Regions from separate parts of the Virgibacillus sp. GM2-2 genome, predicted to be linked through region 2. Evidence: riboswitches for the same ligand, from Rfam matches in the RefSeq annotation. Region 2 holds a riboswitch; each other region holds the start of a gene.
What was found. Region 2 has a riboswitch for thiamine pyrophosphate ahead of ACY9Z2_RS02640 (YkoF family thiamine/hydroxymethylpyrimidine-binding protein). Riboswitches for the same ligand answer to the same signal wherever they lie in the genome.

Region 1 (6,453 bases), on a different contig from region 2:
TGCAATCGGAATTACTGGCCCCATTGCTTTAAAGGCGAAAATAAATCCTTCAGTAATGTGGTTGCTAATATAATCAAGTGAATGTTGCTTTCCGAAAGCGACCGTTGCAAGGAGTAGTAAGATAACCGCAACACCACCGATAAATGCAGCACCACCCCCACCTTCAAAACCAGTCATTCGGCCAGAACCTAGTTTCGTAAAGATCATATATATAACCACAGCTAACAACGATAATGGAACCAAAATAGCGAATACTTTACTCCAAGTTGTTAGATGTTCACCATGTGCCTTATTCGTTGATTGTGATTGTGTTTGTAGTCCAGCCAAATCTGCTTCAATTAGTGGACTGTCTTTTTTACGAATTGATTTACGATACAATAAATAAGCGATTAGAATTGCTACTCCACCCGTAATCAACGACAGTATTAATGCTGTATCCGCAACCGCAGCAGTACTAATTCCAGCTGACTTAGCGGATAGGCTCGGCGCCACTTGAACAATGTAATCGGACGATAACGCCATTCCCTGACCAGCTAATGCAATAGCCACTGCAGCCGTAATTGCCGGCAGGCCTGCACGAACAGCGGCTGGCACGAGTAATGCACAAATTAGTGGTACAGCTGGAGTCGGCCAGAAAAATAATGATATGACGTACGTTACGCCAATGAGAACAAAAAAGGATACGTGCCCATTCACCATCATTTTTTGAATGGGTTTGATCATTCGCCGATCTGCACCAAGGTCTTTCAATGCATGCAGTAACGCCATCATGAATGTAATGATAAGGAAAATGCTAAACAGCTCTTGTGCTGCAACTAAGTTTGCATTAAATATTGCAGTGAAGCCATCAACTAGACTACCCTTAAACACCCATGCAATAACGAACGTTCCTAGTAATGTAGGAAGTACGACACCTTTTTTGAAAATCATTGTTCCTATGATTACAAGTGTAAAAAATCCATATAACCAATGTGAAACAGTTAATTCCATCCCTTTTCTCCCTTTCTCACATCCTTATTTATGAATGTGCTATAGCCTATGCATGTTTCAAGTTTGGGGTGAAAAGAATTAGAGGGTGTTTTTCAAGAACTCCTGTGCTTAGAATAATAATGTCTTGTAAACGCTTAGTAGCGGACAGAGAATGCCTTATTTTCCTTTTTTGGCGTGATTTTAAGGATTAACGGACACAGGATATCTTATTATAGTAAAAAAGCATGCGTTTCACCTGTTTTAACCTAAATAACGTATCCTGAGTCCGATAACTGCCGCAGTTACCCTTATTTTTCATAAATAAGGCACCGTGTGTCCGATAACTTGCAAGCCAATGAAAATGGTTCTTCATCACCGGAATCCAAAAAACGGAATCTTTTGCAGTCACTACCAAATTAAATTTTCACTATTTCGCAACTTAAATCAACTACGAAAATTTAAAATCGACAATGTTTAAGGAAATTGCCAATAAAAAACAGCCCAATTTGAGGACTGTCTACTCATTCTCACTATCTAACTTTTCCGTACAATCGTTACATAAAAGTTTGCCATCAACTTGTTCTCCATCAAAAAATCCGTTCTCACAATATACTTTGGTTCCACATGCCTGACATCCTCCGATAAGTTCACGCAACTAAATCACCTCTTATTAAAAAGTATACGACAAAAAAGCAGCCTTGATAAGTATCAAGACTGCTTCGTATTATGCTGCATTTAATAATGTTCTTGGCTGTTTGTGGAAAAGAAAGAATACTACGACAGTACAGATGATAAATGACGGGAGTAAATAAGACAAATTGTATAGTAACGAATAGATCCAAACAGATTGTCCTTCAGGTGCATAACTAGCAAAGAAAACAATCCCAGCTATATAGTGAGCGATAAAACGTAATGTTGTCCCCAAGAATACTCCTAGCATAATATAAGTTAAATACTCCTTCGTCCGTTCTTCCTTTACAGCCTGTTGAATTTTACTAGCAAAGATCCCAGCGAAACCTAAAACAGTGAACGCCGCCAAATAATCTAAGAAACCCTGAATTGGATGAGCGATAATAGCACCTGTAGCTATTTGCCATACTCCCCACAAGAATCCAGACAACAATCCACCTTTAATCCCCCATCTAAATGCCACAATAAATACAGGAATCATCGCAAGTGATATGGACCCACCTTGTGCCCAGATTTTAAACGATAAAAATGGAATGAGATCTAATACTAATGCCAATGCTGTAAAAATCGATACCTCAATCAAAAATAAAATTTTCTTTGATCGCAAAACAATTACCTCCCCTAGTTTTTTGCAACAAAAAAAGCAATGCCTAGGGGAAGTTTCCGATGGGAATAATCCTCGCACATTGCTTTTTAACCATCAAAAAAGTCACGATCCCTACGCTAGTATTAACTAACAGGTTCAAAGGGTCTGAACAAATGCTTGTTCACTCTCAGCCAAATGGCTCCCCCTGCAGGCTTTTTATAGAGGACGTTCAAAAATTCCGGTAAAAGTGACACATCGAATTTCTTCGTTGGCTTGCTTTTCCGTTCCTTGGAAAAGAAAAACGCTTTTCCTGCGTGCTAGATCGTTTCCTCACGTATTAATAGCATACGTTCCGGTACTCAAAGCTACGCCTCCTCGAACTTCTCGGTCATTTTTATCCTCCTTTTTGAACACGTCCTTATATTGCTTTTTTCATTGAATCTATTATAACGGATATTTACGTTATAAACAAGATTAGGAGATAGCTAAAAATTCTTCTACATCTTTAGCACATAATTTCATTGCATTCTCCCAAAATTCGGGTTGAGTTAAATCAATATTTAGATGTTTTGCCGCCAAATCCTCGACATTCATTTGGCCAGTGTCACGCAATAGTGCAATGTAATCTTCTTCAAAGTTACCATCCGTCTCTAGTGCATGGGCATATAAACCAAGACTAAATAAATAGCCAAATGTATAAGGAAAGTTATAAAACGGAACACCAGTAATATGAAAATGTAGCTTGGAAGCCCAGAAGTTTTCATCATACTCTTCTAATGCATCGCAATATGCATCCTTCTGTGCATCAACCATCAGTTGATTTAAGCGATCAACGGAAACTAATCCATGTTTTCTTTCTTCATAAAAACTAGTTTCAAATATAAACCTTGCGTGAATATTCATAAAGAATGCTACTCCGCGTTGCACCTTATCCTCAAGTAATGCCAATTTTTCCTTGTTCGTTTTTGCATGTTTTACCGATGCATCCGCAACGATCATCTCAGCGAATGTTGATGCTGTTTCTGCAACGTTCATTGCATAACCTTGATTTAATCCATGTATATCATTCATCACATGCTGATGATAGGCGTGACCAAGTTCGTGCGCCAACGTCGCTACGTTAGAAGATGTCCCAGAATAAGTCATAAAAATTCGTGTTTGTTTACTATCTGGAAAACTTGTACAGAACCCGCCCGGTCGTTTACCAGGTCGGTCTTCTGCTTCAATCCAATTTTTATCAAATGCCAACTGAGCAAAATCAGCCATTTTAGGACTGAAGCCACGAAAATTGTCAACGATAAAATCGGCACCTTCCGAAAATGAATAGGTTTTAACTGAATCAGAGATAGGAGCGCCTATATCATACATACTTAACTTTTCAAGTCCTAGTAATTCTGCTTTCCTTTTTAAGTATTTGACAAATGGTTGTTTATTAGTTGAAATTGCATTCCACATTGCATCCAGTGTTTCTTTTTTCATTCGATTAATAGCAAGCGGTTCTTTCAAGACATCTGACCAATTACGATGCTTATATTTCTGTAACCGAAATCCAGCTAAATGATTAAGTGTTTGACCGAATAAATTTGCATTTTCCTTCCATGCATTATCAATTTGTTCGGATACATGTTGTCGAACAGTTCGATTTGGATCACTCAATTTATTAGAAGCTTGCCCAATTGAATAGGTTTTACGTTCACCATCTGTCTCAATCTCAACATTCATATTTCCGACTAAAGCATCGTACATTTGACTCCATCCATGATAGCCGTCAACTGCTAAATCGTTCATCAATACTTCTTGCTCAACAGATAATTGTTCCGTTGCTTTTTCTCTATATTCATTTAACACAAATGACACAGTGTTAAGTGTTGAATCTGTTAAAAGTTCATTCCAAACTGCATCGTCTATTTGAACCAGCTTTTGATCAAACTTAGTCATTATTGCGTCTGTCTCCGCTTTTAATTCACTTCGTTTCCCTACAAGCATACTTGCCTTTGTATCGTTGACATCTTGTGCGCTCAAACAACTGATATACGCGAAGGCCTCACGTAATTTTTTTCTAGTACCTTCTAATAACTCTACAATTGAAATCAGCTTTTTCGCATTTGTGTTAATTGGATCAAATGTTTCCACTTCTTTTGCGAGCATTTGTAAAGAAACAGAAATTTGACCCAGGTATGTATTGAATTGTTCTGAGTCACTTCCCCCTGTAAAGATAGTATCTAAATCCCAGGTTGGTTGATACGTATTTTGCATCCAATCTCTCCTTAGTTTTCATCCCTATTACACTTTCATTATACCGATGATTTCGAATATTTACATCATTTTTCTTAAAATTGCTCCTATTTTTGTGTGTGCATAAATATTAACCAATCCAAAATCACGTGTTTCAATCGTATAAACATGTGGATATGGATTTCCTAGAATCGTATAGTGCAATCCGTTAAATTTTGCTGGATTTAGATAACCTACTTCGTTACCTATAACAGGCTTTTTATTCAGTGGGTAAATGCGCCACTTATTTACTGTAGCTGGTAAAGATAATTGGAATTCTTCGCTCCTTATTACCGTTTTATTGTTTACGCTTGATTCTACATGATCATTCTCAATGAATTGACAAAATCCCTTTACAACAGCTTCTGCATATATTTTCCAAGACGATTGCAATTGTTGAATGTCGTCACCTTTTGAATCGGCAAAACCGTATTCAATAATAGCTGTTGCAACGCTGCCAGTGTTTCGATTCATAAAATAATAATCCTGTGCCGGATCTGTGGATAAGACTCTCGTATATACACTTCTGATATTTTGTCCAGCAGCTTTCAGTTTCACTGCAATTGCTTCTGACATTTCTTTTCCACCATAAATGGAATGAATGATTTCTGCACCGTCCCCACCACCTGCGTTTATGTGGTTTGAATGACAGTACTTTGCACCGCTATTCCGGACAATCGATGATCTAACGTTAGGCGTAAGTGTTACATCTGTTTTTCTTGTCAGTGAAACGGGTATACCTAATTCCTTATATCGATTGTATTGATACAAGGATATGGCTAACGCTAAATCTTTTTCCCTCCAAAGACTATTAGTTCCACCACCCGGATCTTTACCACCATGACCAGGATCAATGATTAACAAAGGCTTCATTCTTTTTCCTCCTTTAAGTTGTTCTACCCTCATAATCGATAAATTTACTTAAAAGGTGGCAAAGAATTATATAGTTTTAATGAAGTGAAATATTTTGTTCAACCGCATGTTTCAACGCCTGTTGCATATAACCCATACCTTTATAACTTTTTAGTGGAAAATGTTTGGGTATTTGTTGTCCAAAGCTTGCCTCAATTATCTTTTCATATTTCTTCCCGGTCAGTAGTATAAGTTCATCGTACTGATCTAGTTTTTTAGATTCAATTTGATATTGCAATTGGGCAAGTGAGATAATCTCATCATTTTTTTTACTGAATGTCACATCGTAATTTCGATCGACTATATCATTTGGTATTAGAAACCCGTGTTTAGCAGAGAGTACAACCCATTGATCGGTAAATTGATTTGCATAGTTACGACATAACCTGTGGAATGTACCGATATAGGTATTCCTTACTTCTGTAGCCCCTCGTGTCGGCTCTTTATCCCAAATCTTTTTTCTACCGCATGGGATGATGCATAATTGACTCATTCTAGCACCTCGAGATTTAATATTTTGTTTATCGTATCATATACCTCCCTATTTCCTCTTATTTTTGCTTAGTTTAGATAGAAATGTAACAGGGTATTCTATCCATACAAAAATGATAAATAATTACTTGACAACATTTTGTAATAATTATATACTTAGTATCGAAAAGTAACTAACATACTATTTATAACATGGAGGAGATTATTAATGACTAAAGCAAAATGGAATGTTGATGCAGCACACAGTTCTTTAGAGTTTGTCGTTAAACATATGATGATTTCAAAAGCAAAAGGTGTTTTTAATGATTTTGAAGCAGTAATAGAAGCAGATCCAGAAAACTTAGAGGATGCAACAGTTGAATTTACTGTTGACATTAACAGTATTGATACACGTAAGAAAGATCGTGATGATCATTTACGCTCTGCAGATTTTTTCGACGCAGAAAATCATCCAAAAATGACATTTATAGCTACTGATATTAAAAAGAAATCTGACAGCAATTATGATGTAACTGGAGACCTAACAATTC
Region 2 (6,453 bases):
TTCTAAATCATGTTCCTTATGTATTTCTTCCTTAATCCCTGGAACATGTGCCGCCCCTAGTACCGCAACAACTTTATCACCTGGTGCCTCTTTGATTTTTTGAGCCAAATATTGATCACGTTCGTCAATTAATGGTTTTTTCAACTTTGGAAAATTCTCAGTGAAGTCATGTAGCATCGAGTTCAGCATATCCTCCGATTTCATTCGCTCAAGCTCTTCCTCCGTCACGCTTTCCTTATTAAAAATACTCATAATGACCGATGTTAGCAAGGTAGTTTTTCCCCACAGTCCAATTCCTTTCCAAATACGGGAAAAGGTTGTCTGGATATTTCGATCGGCAAGTACTAGTTCGGCACCAATCTCCTCAGCCGATTCCATTCCTTGAATCATTTCTTGACCAGCATTAATTCCAAGCTGTTTGGCCATTCGTTTTTGAAAAGAAGAAATGGCTAGATTCATCAGCAATAGTGATGATTTCTTTTCCTTTACAACTTTAAAAATATCCATTTCGCGCCATTTATTTTCATCTGTAATTGATTGATGACGTTGCTCGTCCAACTCAATACATACGGTGTCTGGTTGTTCTGCTTCAATTACTTCTTTTACTTGTTCTGCACTATGTTTGGAAACGTGTGCAGTTCCAATTAAAATGATTTCTTTTCCATTCATTTGGATTCTGGTAATGTTTTCTTCCGACATAAACGACCAACTTTCTATAAAGTCCTATCTAAAATAATAAACTAGATTACAGTAAAAGAGAACTAATTCTCTCTTACTGTAATCGAAAAATTCTTATTCATACACTCCAATAATCTCTACCGCTTTTTCCGTGATAGATGTGTCAATAGCTTTATCAAAATCTAGCTCGCCACGAATAGCACCATTTTCTTGGTACATTTTATATTGGCTCTTAATATCATCAACAAACATTTCACCATTCGGATTCAGCCCTGTAACAGCAACCTTTTCCCATATTTCCGGATCACTTAACGGTGTATGCTCCGTCATAATTTTAATTATCTCATCGGTTCCTTCGCCCTTTATGAAAGCATCATTATAATCACGAACACCTTTTAAATAAGCAGCCATGAATCGTAAGGCAACATTCTTTTCCTCATTTATAAATTTGGGTGAACCTAAAACCATCGCAATTTGAGCCTCTGGCGCATAATCAGTTGTATCACCAAAGCGCACATGGATTCCTTCTTCAATTCCTTGTGTAAGGAGCGGTTCTATTTGAAGTGCAGCGTCAATCGAACCATTTTGAATGGATGCAAGCATGTTCCCAAAGTCCGACATAAGTACAAATTCTACATCATCCTCGGTTAACCCAGCATGTTCTATCATTTTATGAAAAATATAATCATCCACCGCGTTTTTAGTGGAAACGGCAATCCGCTTTCCTTTAAAATCGGCGTACTCATCCATCTCATCTTGCAAATCTTTATCGATTACAAACGAAAAGTAAGAGTCTCCTTTAATATTATGCCCTTTATCGGCAATAATTTTAACGTTTATTCCTTGAGCAATTGCATTAAAAAATGATGCGGACGAGATTCCTCCAGCAATATCTACTTCACCTGACGCTAAAGCTGGCAACATATCATCGCTGTTAGCAAATTTGGCGAACTCTACCTCAATGTTGTAATCCTTAAAATAGCCCTTTTCTTTAGCAATATAGAAGCCTGCGCCTGAAGCCGATCCATCCTCAGCAATTACAACTGTTGCCGTTTCCTCAAGCGGAGCTAAATCGCCAGAAGGGTTATCCTTGCTTACTTCGACATTCAATTTCTCGTCCTGGCCGGTCTTATCCTCTGAACCGGAAGAGCAACCGCTAATGAGCAGTGCAATAAAAAACAATGGAATGAAAAACAGAAACTTACATTTTCTCACGTTAACTTTCCTCCCCTAATCTAAATTCTTGACCCTTGTACTTCATCATGTAAATGATTCCATATCTCAACAAAACTAGTTGCCATCTCTTTATTAGCACGTACCTGTTCCATATTTCTCGGTCTAGGCAAATCGATAACCTTTTGATCAATAATCTTGCCTGGCTGCGAACTCATGAGTAGGATTCTGTCACTAAGTAACAGCGCTTCATCGATGCTATGTGTAATAAACAAAACCGTCTTTTTCATTTCTGCCCAAATGGTTAATAATTCTTCCTGCAAAATAAATTTGTTCTGCTCATCTAACGCAGCAAACGGTTCATCCATTAATAAAATTTCTGGATCATTTGCAAATGCACGTGCAATACTGACGCGTTGCTTCATACCACCCGATAAATCCTTTGGATAATGCTTTTTAAAATTCTCTAGCCCAACTTTTTTTAAATAATAAGACGTACTTTCGTTTACTACTTTTTTAGGCAAATGACGCATGTTGAGCCCAAACGCAACATTCTCTTCAACCGTTAACCATGGGATGACCCCCTGTTCCTGAAAAACCATTGATTGTAATGGCCGATCTTTTTTAGCCTGTTCTATGGTAAACTCACCGACACTCGGCTTCTCAAGCCCAGCTAGAATGCGCAGTAACGTGGTTTTCCCACAACCACTCGGTCCAATTAAGCAAACAAATTCACCATCTTTAATGTCTATGGAAATATCCTCAACCGCTGTTACATTTCTATCCTTCTTATAAAATACTTTTGTAAGATTGTTGATGGAAATCTTCGTATTTTTTGTCACCTTATCACCTCTCTACTAACCTATTTCCATGGCAATAACTTTTTCTGAAATCCTCGTAAAATAAGCGAGAACATGTAGCCAAAAAACGATATTAATACAAGACCCACATACATCTCATTTAGTAAAAATGCACTATAGGAGGTCCATATTAAATAACCAATACCAGAGTTTGCACCCATCATTTCTGCTGCGACAATTGTTAATAACGCGATCGCCTGCCCCATCTGAATTCCTTCTAACATGACTGGAAGGGAGCCAGGTAAAGCAATTTTAAAGAAAAAGTCCTTCGAATTAGCCCCGTAGTTTTTCGCGACATCCAAGTACGTTTTATCGATATTAACAACACCCGCTACCGTATTAATGATTACCGGGAAAAATACACTTCCAGCGATCGTTACGATTTTCGATACTTCCCCGATGCCAAATATCATTAAAATAATCGGTAACAAGGCGAGCGTTGGTATTGGCATAAGTGCCATTATCAATGGAGAAAAGAAATGCCGTAGTGGTGAATACAATCCCATTAATAAACCAAGTACAACAGCTGGTATTACACCTAGTAAAAACCCGGCAAATATTCTAAAAAGTGATATGCCAACATGGCTGAATAATTCTCCCTCTGCTCCCATCGTAAAAAGTGTTGCGATTATTTCCGTTGGTGCAGGAAAAAATCGTGCATCCACTAGACCAGTTCTAGATAAAAATTCCCATAAAACTAAGATAAGAATAGGAGATGATATCGTAAGTAATTGTTTAAATTGATTTCTTTTTTGCCTTTTTCTCCATTCTTCTTGCTCTATAGCAACAGGATCGCGTTCTACATTATCGTTTGATTTGTTCATCCTTCACCACCCCTAATCAAATAATATGTGCATCTGCCTAGATGTGTGAAAGGGTAAAAAGAATATTGTGTGTTAAGCAGTGAATCGTTTTTTCAGGTACCAAAGTGATTGCATGGGGAGCTTGCGGACACACGATACCTTATCCTTGAAAAACAATGGCAAACGAGGCAGCTTGCGGACAGAGAATACCTTATTTGGGTTAAAACAGGTGGAAATCATGCTTTTTTCACTGAATAAGACATCCTGTGTCCGTTAATCTTCAAAATCACGCAGAAAAAGGAAAATAAGAGATCCTCTGTCCGCTACCTAGCACAGTGCAGAATATTAATGTAAACGAATGTTTTTTATCTGAAATAACAATTGGCTTTACAAAATAATTGAGACTCGTTAAGATAAACATAGAAAACTGCATAGTACGTTTATCACTAGGGGAGCTGTGTAAGCGGCTGAGAAGAACATGCTTGTTCTGACCCTTTGAACCCGAACTAGATAATACTAGCGTGGGGAAGTGTAGTCGAAGCATGCATTTTTATGCGCGCAAATACTTACAAACAGACTGCATTCCACACGGATGCAGTTTTTTTAATGGAATTTAAAATTTAGGGAGGAATTAGTTATGACAAATCAACAGTGTTTAGGAACGGGAATTGCGGGGTGCAGCTTTTCCATTCACCCGATGCGTGATGATTTCATTAAAATTATCACAAGCGCACTAGAAAATGTAGATACATCAAAGGTTTGGATGCACACAGATGATGTAACGACTACGGTACGAGGAAGATTAACGCACGTATTTGATGTGACAAAAGCAATCTTTATCCATGCAGCAAAAACGGGTGCACATGTTGCATTTGAAGGAACATTGTCACTAGGATGTCCAGGTGATTCCGCAGGCGATGTTTATATGGCAGAGGATGATATTCCTGTGAACAAAAAGAAAGTAAATGACATTCATCAACCCGTCGCGGCAAAATTTTCACTCTATCCACTTGGGGGCGGAAACTATATGGACGTAATTATGGAGCAGATTGAAGCGATGAAACAGCACGTGGACGTATCACACGCACACTATGCGACACGACTTGACGGGGAATCAGTTGCCATTTTTGACGGATTAGAACAGGTTTTCAATGCAACCGTAGACGGCGGCTCCAGTCATACTGTTATGACTGTTTCCATCTCGGCAAATAGCCCATCACATAAAGGAGCTAACAACCATGAATAATTGGCGTTTCAAGGAAATCGTTGTCATGTCTGCATTGGCAGTTGTCTTTGCTGTCGTATATTTAGCGTTTTTACCAGTTGGAAAGCTTCTGACCGGCTTCTTCGGGCCAATTGGTTATGACCTTATTTTCGGAATATGGTTTATCGTCTCGATCATCGCAGCCTACATTATTCAAAAGCCTGGTGCAGCATTTATTTCTGAAACAATCGCTGCAATGGTGGAGGTATTACTCGGGAATGCTGTCGGACCGATGCTAATCGTATCTGGGATGATTCAAGGAATTGGAGCGGAAGCCGCTTTTGCAGCAACCCGTTGGAAAAATTATTCCACGTGGGTGTTAATGATGGCAGGGGTTGGATCCGCGATAACAAGCTTCATTTACGGCTACTTCCTTGGAGGATTTGCCGCACTATCGACTCCATATGTAATCGGAATGTTTGTTACCCGCATGATTAGTGGTGCATTAATTGCTGGTTTACTTGGTAAAGCGCTTAGTGATGGTCTAGCACAAACTGGTGTCCTATCTAGCTATGCATTAGGAAAGCAATATAGAAGGAAAAAGCAAGCAGCATGACTAACCTATTATCTGTTCAAAACGTAAGCTTGCAATTTGAAAGTCAACTAGATAAAGAGACACTCTCAACTATCGCCTTTGAATTAGACAAAGGGGAAACACTTTTATTACTTGGCCCAAGTGGTTGTGGCAAAAGTACACTGACTTTTTGTTTGAACGGGTTGTACCCCCGTGAACTGGATGGCACCATGCAAGGGACCATCCTAATCAACGGAAAAAAATCTACTGACTACAAACCCGGCGAATTAAGCAAGCATGTAGGTGTAGTCTTTCAAGATCCAGAAACGCAATTCTGTATGCTGACAGTGGAGGATGAAATAGCATTCGGCTTGGAAAACTTATGTATACCTCGTCAGGAAATGGATGAAAAAATTTCAGATGCATTGGCGTTAGTCGGTTTAACAGCATTTCGTACAACGGAAATTGCTTCCCTTTCCGGCGGTCAAAAGCAAAAACTGGCACTTGCCTGCATTCTCGCACTGGAGCCGGATTTACTTATCCTTGATGAACCGACTGCCAATTTAGATCCTATCGCATCAAAAGAATTAATCAAAACTATTCAACGATTGAAAGAGCAAAAAAACTTTTCCATGATTGTAATTGAACATCAGCTAGATGGTTGGATGGATCTATGTGATCGGAGCTTACTCTTAAATCGCAACGGCGAAGTTTTCTATGATGGTTCATTACGAGAAGGAATTGCAAAAATTTTGCCAGAGCTAACGTCACAAGGAATTTGGCTACCAAAAATAACACAATTCGTACTAGAACAGCAATTAAATTCAACTTTTATTCCATTAACGATGAAGGAATTTGAGCAAGGGACTGAGGATTGGACTCCCTTGAACGGTAATTATGCCCAGTCACCTAACATAGATACAAAAATTCTTATTAAAGCAAACGATCTAATCTGGTCAAAAGGTAATAAACAAATCATTCAACATGTATCATTAAATCTATATGAACAAGAATTTGTGGCTATAGTCGGGGCAAATGGGAGCGGGAAAACCTCGTTATCTAGAATTCTAGCTGGCATTCAAAAGCCTATTAGCGGAAGTATTGATGTTAAAGGAAGGCCGTTGACGCAATGGAAGGAAGCATATCTACGCGATGAAATTG
Region 3 (6,453 bases), on a different contig from region 2:
TATGACCGATTTTAACAAACACATTATGATTTATCCATTTCTCTTGTTTATTTCGGTATTGATGAAGGATTTTCGCCATTTCATGAAGAAATAAATAGAGTTAGGAAACTAAAAAATTTGAAAAGGTGAAGACCATGTTGAATGAACAACAATTAAAAGCTATTAAGGAATTACAAAATAGATGTGAAAATGAGGAAAACATACAGCTAAAGTTGAATTGGGAAATGCTTCAGGCAAGAAAGGAAAATGTGAAACGAGATTTTTTTCACCACAAAAACGGTAAATTGGTGGGATATCTAGCAATTTATCCATTTGGTAATAAATATGAGATTTGTGGAATGGTTCATCCAGCTGATCGAGGTGCTGGAATTTTTTCAGCCCTATTTCAAGAAGCGATGAAAGAGATTCCAAGTAATGCAGCGGAGATTTTAATTAATGCACCAGCGAAATCACATTCTGCCAAGCGTTGGTTGAAAAAATATCCAGCAACATATGATTTCTCCGAATACCAAATGAAGTGGCAACCAACAGAATTAAAGTTAAGGAACGATTTTATCCAATTAAGAAAAGCAACCGAAGATGATTTTGAAACTAAAGTTAAATTAGATGTAGCGTGCTTTGGGTTCGACGAATCAGGTGCACGTGAATTCAATAAGAACGAAAACAGTAAGAAAATATCCTATATGATTGATGTCAACGAAGAGACGATTGGCAAAATTGGGGTCACACGTGAAAATGGAGAAAGCTATATTTATGGATTCGCTGTTTTCCCGCGTTTCCAAGGAAAAGGTTATGGAAGGATGGCGTTGACGCAAACGGTTATTGCCGAGGAGAAAACTGGCAATGGCATCTTGTTAGAAGTGGCTGCTGAAAACAAGCATGCTTTAACGTTATATGAGAATTGCGGATTCCAATCATATGAAGTACAGGATTATTATCAATACAAGAGGTGAAGGTTATGACGTTGATGGGTATTTTAAAAGATATTCCGTATGGTCCTTGGTTGTTATGGCAACAGGTTCTAATAGACTTTGAAAATGCTGAAATTAACGGTAATCCTACGAGAATAATAAAACATGTAAGTGGTGATTGAAATGAAATTAGTAAGACCAGGTATGGAATGGAAAGAAGAACATGAAAGCTATGCTAAAGAATGGGGACAAGCAAGAATGGTCCCGAGTAGCTTTGATTTGAATGGATTTGAACGTTACGAAGCATATTTAATAGCGTTGGCCGATCGTGAAAAAGGAAGTGGTAAGTGGCTGCCTAGCACCAATTATTTTTTGGTAAACGATAAAAACCGTATTTTAGCAATGATTGATATTCGTCATGAACTAAATGACTTTTTATATAATGTTGGAGGTCATATCGGGTATGGTGTCCGTCCATCTGAGCGCAGGAAAGGATATGCTACCCGTATTTTAGCTGAAGCCCTAGTTAAATGTCGTGAACTAAAGATGGATCGAGTTCTTGTTACATGTGATGAAGATAATATTGGATCAGCAAAAGTAATTTTGAATAACGGCGGAATAGAGGATGAAAGTTTTACAGAAGAAGATGGAAATGTGAAGCGACGATTTTGGATAGAGAATAAATAAAGGGGGTTCTACATTGCAACGAGTAGATGTGGCATATTCACTAATATATGATGAGTCAGAAAACAAAGTATTAATGGTGAAAAATAATAAATTCAATAACTGGACATTGCCTGGTGGAGCGGTTGAGGCAGGAGAGACATTGAAGCAAGCTGCTGTAAGAGAAGCGAAAGAAGAAACAGGTTTAACAATCGAGGTAGGAGAAATTGTATCGGTAAATGAAGCATTTATGGAGCAAAACGGCCATCATGCATTGTTTGTAACCTTCAGGGGAAAAGTGATCGAAGGCGAAATTGCTATTCAGGATACGGATGTTAACGTTGGAATTTCAGAAGTGAAGTGGATTGATTTAGAAACTGCTTCTGAGTTGATGCCCTACCATGAGACGGGAGTAAAAGCATTACTAGAATCTTCTATTCCTTATAACTTTCAAGGTGGAAGGCGTTATATGAACTATCAATTTTCTAGAATGAATCAACAAGAGGCAGAAGACATTGCGTACAATTGGCATTACGATGGAGAATATGCGTTTTACGATATTCAAGCTGATGAGGAAGATCTTCAAGAATTTATCGATCCTAAGCAACGTGGAGATTCAACTTTTGTGGTAAAGCGTGATGACGAGGTAATTGGTTTTTATAGTTTTCGTCAAACCAATCCGGGAACTATCGATATTGGACTTGGCATGCGACCCGACTTAACTGGGAATGGAAATGGTAGGCAATTTTTGGAGGCGGGATTAGCATTCGCGACGTCAACATATAACCCAACCACCTTCACGTTATCAGTTGCTACTTTTAATAAGCGAGCGATTAACGTATATAAAAAAGCTGGATTCATAGAAGTAAATACGTTTATGCAGGATACAAATGGTAGTCGCTTCGAATTCGTAAAAATGAGGAAGGAAGTTTCCGAATGATTGATACGTTTTCGATGAGAACCCCATTTAAGGATGATCGAATGATTCGCGTCTATCTACCAAAAAGCTATACCCAGTTCTTGAACCATTATACAGTTTTATACATGCACGACGGTCAAAATGTTTTCCATGATGAAGAAGCAATCGGTGGTGTGTCTCTAGGGCTTGAGCGTTACTTAGATGAAAATCAAATAGATATTATTGTCGTCGGTATTGATTCAAATCCTGTTTTTGAAGAACGCGTGAATGAGCTGTGCCCATGGGTGAATGGCAAATACAGTAAAGAGCATTTTAATGATGATCGAGTAATTGGTGGTAAAGGTGCCAGCTACTTAGAATTTATCGTACAGGAGCTTAAACCGCTAATCGATGAAAAATACCGAACAAATAGGAAATCGGCATCGATGGCAGGAATATCACTTGGTGGCTCGATGTCGCTCTATGCAGGTTGTCGTTATCCAGAAACTTTTACCCGAATAGCAGGTATTTCTTCTGCATTTTTTCGTAATCAGGAAGAGCTCAGTGACCTAATACGTAATACTGATATGTTAGCACTTGAGCGTATCTATTTGGATTGTGGGGATAAAGAAACGAGTGATGAAAAAATCAGTAAAGCCTTTTTACATTCCAATGTAGAGGTGGTTGAGCTTGTAAAATCTAAAGTGAAGAATACTAGATTTGAAGTCTTTGAAGGAGCAGAGCATAGCTATGCTTTTTTTAGAAACAGATTTCCGGAAGCATTAAAATATTTAATAGAGGAGTGAGTGAAAGTTGAATTTATTCAATGGAGTTTATCAAATTAATATTCGGGTTACTGACATGACAATTTCTTCTAAGTGGTATCAGGAGGTCCTCGGTCTGAAGGTAGTAAAAGATTATGATACGACTGTTGTTTTGGGATTTAATGATTCTTCGGTTGCTGTATGTTTGATCGAGCTAGCTGAAAATGAGTCATTGCCATTAAATTTGGAGAACGGAACACATCCAGTTTTTGCAATTCCTACAGCACAAGCTGAAATATGTAAACAGAGACTGACCGAAATGGATGTTTCAATTGTTGTAGGTGGAAGTGAAGCGCATTTCAAGTTTACTGATCCGGATGGTAATTTGTTGGAAGCTTTCTTACCAGACCTGTATGAAAATGACGCGTTCCAGCATTTAAGGTAAAAATGTTGGAATTAAAACGATTTAAGTCGCGTATGATTCAGGATGTAATGCAATTATTTAGGGATACGATCCTAACTGTAAATCGAAATGATTACTCTGCTGAACAAGTAGAAGCTTGGGCGGGGAATTCCCCAACACTTGAAGAGTGGGTGGCTCGTCTTCAAAAAAGCCTAACTTATGTAGTGGTTATGGAGGAGAATATTGTAGGTTTTGGTAATCTAACCGATGAAGGATTAATTGATTTACTATATGTTCATAAAGACCATCAGGGGGAAGGAATTGGTTCGAAAATTTTGGGACAGCTGGAGTGTGACGCAAGGTGGCGTCATCTACAGCAATTGTCTACAGAAGCAAGTATTACTGCTAAACCATTTTTTCTAGCACATGGTTTTCAAGTACAACGGAAACAAGCGAAAATTATAGCAGAAACTGCTTTTACTAACTATCGAATGATCAAAACTATTTAGTGGAGGGATACAGATGATTAGTCCAGTAAAAAATCAGATCAATACAATTTTTGTTCATGTTAGTGATTTGCAAAAATCGGTGGAATGGTATGCAAGATTACTTGGCCAGGAGTATAATCCACAAGAAATTTCTGATCCTGTACATAACATGGAAATTAACGACTACACAGGATTAACACTTGATGCTGGTCCGGAAGAACAGGAGAAAAAAATTACTCCTTCACCCTATCCGTTATTCAATTTCCACACCGATGATATTCACGCAGCGCTTGCATTTGTAAAAGAATTAAAGATTGAACTAGATGAGAACCTGGTTGAATTTGATGACTTTTCCTTTTTTACGGTACGAGATCCGGATCAACATGTCATTATGATTTGTACTGGCTAATGTACAATTGACAAAAAAAGCCATTCATGTTTTAGTAAGGTTATAACTTAATAGAAAGTCCACTAGGGGTGCCATTAGGCTGAGATAAGGATTTCCTTAATCCCTTTGAACCTGATCTAGTTCATACTAGCGTAGGAAAGTGGAGGTCGGTTAATTCGTTTATATAAAGGCATTATTGTCTTTCATTAACGTTATCTACAAACCACTCCAATTTCTGGTGTGGTTTTTTTGTTTTCAAAAAACGTACACCAGAAATTCTTCACTGCCCCTATTGGATTTTCTTCATGAAAGGGGTTCTTCTATGAAACATTCTATTCCAACAGTTCTCACCATTGCAGGCACTGATCCGACAGGAGGTGCCGGAATTCAAGCTGATTTAAAGACTTTCCAAGAGCGGGAAGTTTATGGGATGAGCGTAGTGACCTCCATCGTTGCGCAAAATACTTTAGGTGTTCAAGGACTCGAGCATCTATCAGTGGAATTTATTCAAAAGCAAATGGATAGTGTCCTGATTGATATTTCGCCCGATGTTGTCAAAACAGGCATGATTGCTACATCCGAGATGATGGAGGCAGTAGCTGATGCAATTAGTAAAAATTCGATACCTTATGTAATTGATCCTGTAATGGTTGCCAAAAGCGGAGATCATTTAATGGATGTAACCGCAAAACAAACGTTGATTGACCGATTACTTCCACTTGCGACGGTGGCAACACCCAATATACCAGAAGCTGAAGTTTTATTCTCAGAAACTATTAATTCTATAGCAGATGCAGAGGATGCAGCAAGACGAATTGTCCATGAACTTGGTGCAAATGCAGCCGTTGTTAAGGGCGGTCATCATTTGAATGATGAAGCGATCGATATTTTGTATGATGGTGCGACCATTCATCGATTTCCTGCAACACGCATTCAGACAAAACATACGCATGGAACTGGTTGTACCTATTCTGCAGTTATCGCTGCTGAACTGGCAAAAGGGAGATCTGTATATGAAGCGGTGAAAGAAGCGAAAAGGTTTATTACAGCCGCAATTAGCTACAGTTTAAAGCTTGGAAAAGGAAATGGGCCAACAAATCACTGGGCTTACCGATTACATGGATTACCAAAAATGAGTGGAGGGATTTTCCAATGAATTATTTAGAGCAAATAAGGACACAAAAACCATTAATTCATAATATCACGAACACGGTGGTGGCAAATTTTTCTGCAAATGGGTTGTTGGCTCTTGGGGCGTCGCCAGCAATGGCAAATGCACCTGAGGAAGTGGCGGAAATGGCGGCTCATGCGGATGCGTTAGTGTTAAATATTGGAACGTGCACACAAGCCCAGGTAGAAGCGATGATTTTAGCCGGGAAAGCTGCAAATGAAAAGGGTATTCCTGTGGTGTTAGATCCTGTAGCTATTGGTGCAACGACATTTCGGTCAGAATCTGTAGAACGTATTTTATCCGAAATAAATGTAACGGTGATTCGTGGAAATGCTGGTGAAATAGCTGTTCTTGGTGAGTTGGATACGGAGGTAAAAGGTGCTGACTCCATGGTTGGTGAATTGGATTCGAAAGTAGCCATGTATGTAGCGAAAAAATATGATGCAGTTGTTATTGCAACTGGCAAAACGGATTTAATTACGAATGGTTACCAGTTTTCACATTGTAAAAATGGTACTGAAATGCTGCCGAATGTAACGGGTACGGGTTGTTTATTGACAGCGGTAGTCGGGGCGTTTTTAAGTATTGGTGTTGATTTTTATGAAGCGTCAGTCAAAGCCGTATGTAGCTATGGTGTGGCTTCGGAACGAGCTTTGCTGAATGCGAATGGACCGGGGAGCTTTTTGCCTGCTTTTCTTGACGAACTATATAGGCTAACTGATGAGAAAGTGAGAGAAAAGGCTAACGTCCGCGAGCTTTCACTAAAA

Region 1: linked by a shared signal. The riboswitch ahead of thiT (energy-coupled thiamine transporter ThiT) and the one ahead of ACY9Z2_RS02640 (YkoF family thiamine/hydroxymethylpyrimidine-binding protein) in region 2 are both predicted to bind thiamine pyrophosphate.
Region 3: linked by a shared signal. The riboswitch ahead of thiD (bifunctional hydroxymethylpyrimidine kinase/phosphomethylpyrimidine kinase) and the one ahead of ACY9Z2_RS02640 (YkoF family thiamine/hydroxymethylpyrimidine-binding protein) in region 2 are both predicted to bind thiamine pyrophosphate.

Annotation. Positions count from the first base shown of each region.
Region 1 is NZ_JBUZWC010000006.1:167,273-173,725, reverse strand. It holds gene ACY9Z2_RS09780 (hypothetical protein) at 1-990, opposite strand, end outside; gene ACY9Z2_RS09775 (hypothetical protein) at 1,487-1,624, opposite strand; gene thiT (energy-coupled thiamine transporter ThiT) at 1,694-2,266, opposite strand; TPP riboswitch at 2,358-2,462, opposite strand; gene ACY9Z2_RS09765 (M3 family oligoendopeptidase) at 2,720-4,501, opposite strand; gene ACY9Z2_RS09760 (N-acetylmuramoyl-L-alanine amidase family protein) at 4,562-5,392, opposite strand; gene ACY9Z2_RS09755 (DUF6884 domain-containing protein) at 5,469-5,924, opposite strand; gene ACY9Z2_RS09750 (YceI family protein) at 6,132-6,453, shown strand, end outside.
Region 2 is NZ_JBUZWC010000001.1:583,888-590,340, forward strand. It holds gene ACY9Z2_RS02620 (TraB/GumN family protein) at 1-699, opposite strand, end outside; gene ACY9Z2_RS02625 (ABC transporter substrate-binding protein) at 793-1,893, opposite strand; gene ACY9Z2_RS02630 (ABC transporter ATP-binding protein) at 1,914-2,693, opposite strand; gene ACY9Z2_RS02635 (ABC transporter permease) at 2,714-3,535, opposite strand; TPP riboswitch at 3,953-4,059, shown strand; gene ACY9Z2_RS02640 (YkoF family thiamine/hydroxymethylpyrimidine-binding protein) at 4,152-4,760, shown strand; gene ACY9Z2_RS02645 (ECF transporter S component) at 4,753-5,334, shown strand; gene ACY9Z2_RS02650 (ABC transporter ATP-binding protein) at 5,331-6,453, shown strand, end outside.
Region 3 is NZ_JBUZWC010000011.1:85,947-92,399, forward strand. It holds gene ACY9Z2_RS13385 (GNAT family N-acetyltransferase) at 135-953, shown strand; gene ACY9Z2_RS13390 (hypothetical protein) at 959-1,093, shown strand; gene ACY9Z2_RS13395 (GNAT family N-acetyltransferase) at 1,095-1,598, shown strand; partial or broken gene ACY9Z2_RS13400 (NUDIX domain-containing protein) at 1,627-1,950, shown strand; gene ACY9Z2_RS13405 (GNAT family N-acetyltransferase) at 2,044-2,514, shown strand; gene ACY9Z2_RS13410 (alpha/beta hydrolase) at 2,511-3,278, shown strand; gene ACY9Z2_RS13415 (VOC family protein) at 3,286-3,681, shown strand; gene ACY9Z2_RS13420 (GNAT family N-acetyltransferase) at 3,714-4,148, shown strand; gene ACY9Z2_RS13425 (VOC family protein) at 4,162-4,536, shown strand; TPP riboswitch at 4,591-4,691, shown strand; gene thiD (bifunctional hydroxymethylpyrimidine kinase/phosphomethylpyrimidine kinase) at 4,838-5,671, shown strand; gene thiM (hydroxyethylthiazole kinase) at 5,668-6,453, shown strand, end outside.